Linked DNA regions of Variovorax terrae. The protein of the gene in region 2 interacts with the protein of the main gene of each other region in a pairwise test. Links are inferred from orthologs where the notes say so. Each region holds a gene or a part of one and is shown on either strand. Other genes may lie near its edges. The genes, in order: grpE and groL.

Region 1 (3,052 bases), on a different replicon or contig from region 2:
GGGCCTGTGGTCGCAGTACCTCGAGGTGGGCATCGGCCCCGACGCGGAAATCTTCACCAAGGCGCAGCCGATGAGCGCCGTGGGCACCGGCGCGGAGGTGGGGCTGCACCCCAAGAGCGCCTGGAACAACCCCGAGCCCGAGGTGGTGCTGGCCGTCAACTCGCGCGGCGAGGTCCGCGGCGCCACCCTGGGCAACGACGTCAACCTGCGCGACTTCGAGGGCCGCAGCGCCCTGCTGCTGGGCAAGGCCAAGGACAACAACGCAAGCTGCGCCATCGGGCCCTTCATCCGGCTGTTCGATGCGCAGTTCGGCATCGACGAGGTGCGCCGCTGCGAGCTGTCGATGCGGGTGGACGGCCCCGACGGCTTCGTGATGCACGGCAGCAGCTCGCTCGCCCGCATCAGCCGCGACCCGCTGGATCTCGTGGCCCAGGCCAGCGGCCCCTGCCACCAGTACCCCGACGGCTTCATGCTGTTCCTGGGCACCATGTTCGCGCCCACGCAGGACCGCCATGGCCCGGGCCAGGGTTTCACCCATGTGGTGGGCGACGTGGTGAGCATCGGCACGCCGCAGCTCGGCACCCTGGTCAACCGCGTCAACACCTCGGACCGGGTGGCGCCCTGGCGCTACGGGGCCGTGGCGCTGATGCGCGACCTGGCCCGGCGCGGCCTGCTGGCATAATTTCAAGGTTTTCAAGACCAATGTCCGCGCCCTGCGGACGTTTTCAGCTATTTTTTTGATAGCAACCAAGGAATTCGCCATGATCACCACCCCCTCCGGCCTGCAATACGAAGACACCACCGTCGGCAGCGGCGCCGAAGCCCGGGCCGGCCAGCACGTGCACGTGCACTACACCGGCTGGCTCTACAACGACGGCGCCCAGGGCGCCAAGTTCGATTCCAGCCATGACCGCAACGACCCCTTCGCCTTCTCGCTGGGCGCCGGCATGGTGATCCGCGGCTGGGACGAAGGCGTCGCCGGCATGAAGATCGGCGGCAAGCGCACCCTGATCATTCCGGCCGCGCTTGGCTATGGCGCGCGCGGCGCCGGCGGCGTGATTCCGCCTCACGCCACGCTCAAGTTCGACGTCGAGCTGCTCGACGCGCACTGACAGGCGGCCCGGGGCCCCAGGCCGCCGCCGGGGGCACGGGCCCGCCGGAGCCGGCGGCCGCCCCCGAACCGGGGGGCCGCTTCACAATTCCCCTGCCTTGAAAAGGGGAAACCTGCCCCGACCTAGGCAGGGTTGTCATTTTCTTTCCCGTTTTGCAAGCATGTCCGACACCACACAACCCGAGCAGAATCAACCTCTTGGCGGCGCCCCCAGCCCCGAGGAACTCGAGGCCGCCCAGGCCGCCAACGAGGCCGATGCGCTGAACGAGCTGCAGGCCGAGCTGGCCGCGCTGCAGGCCCGGAACGCCGAGATGGCCGACCAGTTCCTGCGCGCCCAGGCCGACGTGCAGAACGCGCGCCGCCGCGCCGAGGAAGAAGTCACCAAGGCCCGCAAGTTTGCCGTCGAGGGCTTCGCCGACAGCCTGCTGCCCGTGCTCGACAGCCTGGAAGCCGGCCTGGCGATCCAGGGCGGCACGATCGAGCAGATCCGCGAAGGCGCCGAAGCCACGCTGCGCCAGCTCAAGAGCGCGCTGGAGCGCAACAAGGTCATCGAGATCGCCCCCGCCGCGGGCGCCAGGTTCGATCCGCACCAGCACCAGGCCATCAGCGTGGTGCCCGCCGACCAGGAAGCCAACACCGTCGTCACGGTGCTGCAAAAGGGCTACACCATCGCCGAGCGCGTGCTGCGCCCCGCCCTGGTGACCGTGGCCGGCCCGAAATAAACCGCTTGAACTTCCTCAAGTTATCCACAAGTTATTGATACCCCATTTTCAGATATTCCGGAGAAACAACATGGCAAGAATCATCGGCATCGACCTGGGCACCACGAACTCGTGCGTGTCCATCATGGAAGGCAACACCACCCGGGTGATCGAGAACTCGGAAGGTGCTCGCACTACGCCGTCGATCGTGGCTTACCAGGAAGACGGTGAAGTGCTGGTCGGTGCCTCGGCCAAGCGCCAGGCCGTCACCAACCCCAAAAACACCCTGTACGCGATCAAGCGCCTGATCGGGCGCAAGTTCACCGAGAAGGAAGTGCAGAAGGACATCGACCTGATGCCCTACCAGATCGTGGCCGCCGACAACGGCGACGCCTGGGTCGAGGTGCGCGGCAAGAAGATCTCGGCCCAGCAGGTCTCGGCCGACATCCTGCGCAAGATGAAGAAGACCGCCGAGGACTACCTGGGCGAACCCGTCACCGAGGCCGTGATCACGGTGCCCGCCTACTTCAACGACGCCCAGCGCCAGGCCACCAAGGACGCCGGCCGCATCGCGGGCCTGGATGTCAAGCGCATCATCAACGAGCCCACCGCCGCGGCGCTGGCCTTCGGCCTTGACAAGAACGAGAAGGGCGACCGCAAGATCGCCGTCTATGACCTGGGCGGCGGCACCTTCGACGTCTCGATCATCGAGATCGCCGACGTCGATGGCGAGAAGCAATTTGAAGTGCTGTCCACCAACGGCGACACCTTCCTGGGCGGCGAAGACTTCGACCAGCGCATCATCGACTACATCATCGGCGAGTTCAAGAAAGAACAGGGCGTGGACCTGGGCAAGGACGTGCTGGCGCTGCAGCGCCTGAAGGAAGCCGCCGAGAAGGCCAAGATCGAACTGTCCAACAGCGCGCAGACCGACATCAACCTGCCCTACATCACGGCCGACGCCTCGGGCCCCAAGCACCTGAACATCAAGCTCACGCGCGCCAAGCTCGAAGCCCTGGTGGAAGAGCTGATCGAGCGCACCATCGCGCCCTGCCGCACCGCCATCAAGGACGCCGGCGTGAGCGTTTCCGACATCCATGACGTGATCCTGGTCGGCGGCATGACCCGCATGCCCAAGGTGCAGGACAAGGTCAAGGAATTCTTCGGCAAGGACCCGCGCAAGGACGTCAACCCCGACGAGGCCGTGGCCGTGGGCGCCGCCATTCAGGGCCAGGTGCTG
Region 2 (3,132 bases):
CAGGCACCTGGCCGGCCGCTGACCCCGGGGGCCCGCGTTCTGCCGGGAGCCTGCGGCGCCGCGGCCGCCAACCTGGGGTTTTCTGGCCATTCCGGCTTCAGGTCGTTGTGGGGCGGGCTTGAGGTGCTATCAAAGAATGAGCGGGTGCCGTAAAAAAACCACCGTTTTTGACATATCCGCGCGCCACGCTTGCGCATATCATGTCGCGGGGCCTTCGCCCCGACATGGTCCTGCGAGGAGGAAAAAACCCATGGATTTCCAACAAGCCATCAAGACATGCCTTCGCAAGTACACCGATTTCTCGGGCCGCGCGGCGCGCCCCGAGTTCTGGTGGTTCTTCCTGTTCCAGTTCGTCCTGCTCTTCGTGACATCGATGCTGAGCTACTGGCTCTACTTCATCGCCGCCATCGCCTTGCTGCTGCCAGGGTTGGCGGTCGGCGCGCGCCGCCTGCACGACATCGGCAAGAGCGGCTGGTGGATGCTGGTCGGGTTCATCCCGCTGCTGGGCTGGATTCTGCTGATCTACTGGGCCGCACAGCCTGGCGAGATCGGGCCCAACGCCTATGGCGCCGAGGTGGACAGCGCGCCGCCGGAGCTGGCACGCCGGGACAGCAGTAGCCCGGGGCCTGCGGGCCAGCCTCAAGAAAAAAGGCCGCGTGAGCGGCCTTTTTTCTTGAGCGGGCGCCCCGGAGGGCGCCCTGGCATTGCCGGAAGAAGCCGGGCGGGTTGGTTCCCGCGCCCTGCGCCTTCTCCGGCAGCGCATGGCTTTACATGCCCATGTCGCCCATGCCGCCCATACCCCCCATGCCGCCGGGCATGCCGCCGGCCGGGGCTTCTTCCTTGGGAGACTCGGCCACCATGGCTTCGGTCGTCAGCATCAGCGAGGCCACGGAAGCGGCGTTCTGCAGTGCGGTGCGCGTCACCTTGGTCGGGTCCAGAATGCCCATTTCGATCATGTCGCCATAGGTGTCGTTGGCGGCGTTGAAGCCGTAGTTGCCCTTGCCGTTGAGCACGGCGTTGACCACCACGGAGGCTTCGCCACCGGCGTTGTAGACGATCTCGCGCAGGGGGGCTTCGATGGCCTTCAGCACCAGCTTGATGCCGGCGTCCTGATCGGCGTTGTCACCCTTGATGGCGCCAGCAGCCTGCTTGGCGCGCAGCAGGGCCACGCCGCCGCCGGCCACGATGCCTTCTTCCACGGCAGCGCGGGTGGCGTGCAGGGCGTCTTCCACGCGGGCTTTCTTTTCCTTCATTTCGACTTCGGTGGCAGCGCCAACCTTGATCACGGCCACGCCGCCGGCCAGCTTGGCCACGCGCTCTTGCAGCTTCTCGCGGTCGTAGTCGGAGGTGGCTTCCTCGATCTGCACGCGCACTTGCTTGACGCGGGCTTCGATGTCAGCGGCAGCGCCGGCGCCGTCGATGATGATGGTGTTTTCCTTGCCCACTTCGATGCGCTTGGCCTGGCCCAGGTCGGCCAGGGTCACCTTCTCGAGCGTCAGGCCCACTTCTTCAGCGATGACCTTGCCGCCCGTCAGGATGGCGATGTCTTCCAGCATGGCCTTGCGGCGGTCGCCGAAGCCAGGCGCCTTGACGGCCACGACCTTCAGGATGCCGCGGATCGTGTTCACGACCAGCGTGGCCAGGGCTTCGCCCTCGACTTCTTCGGCAATGATCAGCAGCGGACGGCCGGCCTTGGCCACTTGCTCCAGCGTGGGCAGCAGGTCGCGGATGTTGCTGATCTTCTTGTCGAACAGCAGCACGAAGGGGTTGTCCAGCAGCGCCGATTGCTTCTCGGGGTTGTTGATGAAGTAGGGCGACAGGTAGCCGCGGTCGAACTGCATGCCTTCGACGACGTCGAGTTCGCTGTCCAGCGACTTGCCGTCTTCGACAGTGATCACGCCTTCCTTGCCGACCTTGTCCATCGCGTCGGCGATGATCTTGCCAATGGTCTCGTCGCTGTTGGCCGAGATGGAGCCGACTTGCGCGATTTCCTTGGAGGTGGTGGTGGCCTTGGAGGCCTTCTTGAGCTGCTCGACCAGGGCCGTCACGGCCTTGTCGATGCCGCGCTTGAGGTCCATCGGGTTCATGCCGGCGGCCACGTACTTCATGCCTTCGCGCACGATGGCCTGGGCCAGCACGGTGGCGGTGGTGGTGCCGTCGCCAGCGTTGTCAGAGGTCTTGGAAGCGACTTCCTTGACCATCTGGGCGCCCATGTTCTGCAGCTTGTCCTTGAGTTCGATTTCCTTGGCCACGGACACGCCGTCCTTGGTCACGGTGGGGGCGCCGAACGAACGCTCGAGCACCACGTTGCGGCCCTTGGGGCCCAGGGTCACTTTGACCGCATTGGCCAGGATGTTCACACCCTCGACCATGCGCGCGCGGGCTTCGCCGCCGAAAACTACGTCTTTTGCTGCCATTTGAATAGCTCCAAGAATTAAATGTCTGAATCAATTGGGGCGGGCGCCAGGCCGGCCCCGCAAAATCACTTGGCTTCGACTACGGCGAAGAGGTCTTCTTCCTTCATGACGAGCAGTTCGTCGCCATCGACCTTGACGGTCTGGCCGCTGTACTTGCCGAACAGCACGCGGTCGCCGACCTTCACGCCGACCGGGCTGATGTCGCCCTTGTCGTTCTTCTTGCCGGGGCCCACGGCCAGCACTTCACCCTGGTCGGGCTTCTCGGCGGCGGCGTCGGGGATCACGATGCCCGAAGCGGTCTTGGTTTCGCTGTCAATGCGCTTGACGATCACGCGATCGTGCAGGGGACGAAGTTTCATTGCATCTCCTTGTTCTGAAACAATGGGTTGGGACATCAAAAAGTACCAACCCGAAGGTTGGCACCCGTTAACTTGCCGGATCTCGGCGCTTGTTAGCACTCAATCCTTGCGAGTGCTAATCATAAAGGCTTTTGCCGGGGTTTCAAGATGCGGCCCTGGCCAAGGGTGGAAAAAAGCCGTGCCGATGTCGATACCGCGCCGGCCGGAGCGTCGTGCAGGTGGAGCGAGAATGTTCCGCAACCCAACAAGGAGAGCGATATGAAATTCATGATTCTGATCAAGGCCACCCCGGAAAGTGAAGCCGGCGTGATGCCCAGCGAGCAGCTGCTGACCGACATGGGCCGCTTCAACGAGGA

What was found.
Region 1: the proteins of groL (region 2) and grpE interact in binary tests that used the Escherichia coli proteins (3 or more experiments, as listed by UniProt). The link is inferred for Variovorax terrae from one-to-one orthologs.

The regions. Positions count from the first base shown.
Region 1 is NZ_JALGBI010000001.1:1,246,723-1,249,774, reverse strand. The notes cover bases 243-3,052. They hold grpE (nucleotide exchange factor GrpE), read left to right. Parts: upstream 243-1,272; coding sequence 1,273-1,833; downstream 1,834-3,052. Other genes in these bases: dnaK (molecular chaperone DnaK), read left to right, coding at 1,904-3,052; MMF98_RS05870 (FKBP-type peptidyl-prolyl cis-trans isomerase), read left to right, coding at 762-1,112; MMF98_RS05875 (fumarylacetoacetate hydrolase family protein), read left to right, coding at 243-682. Also shown: more of MMF98_RS05875, read left to right, coding at 1-242. UniProt on the Escherichia coli protein: Participates actively in the response to hyperosmotic and heat shock by preventing the aggregation of stress-denatured proteins, in association with DnaK and GrpE. It is the nucleotide exchange factor for DnaK and may function as a thermosensor.
Region 2 is NZ_JALGBI010000002.1:391,154-394,285, forward strand. What follows is about bases 93-2,982. They hold groL (chaperonin GroEL), read right to left. Parts: upstream 2,418-2,982; coding sequence 768-2,417; downstream 93-767. Other genes in these bases: MMF98_RS17270 (co-chaperone GroES), read right to left, coding at 2,483-2,776. Outside these bases: MMF98_RS17255 (phosphatase PAP2 family protein), read left to right, coding at 1-22; MMF98_RS17275 (YciI family protein), read left to right, coding at 3,035-3,132.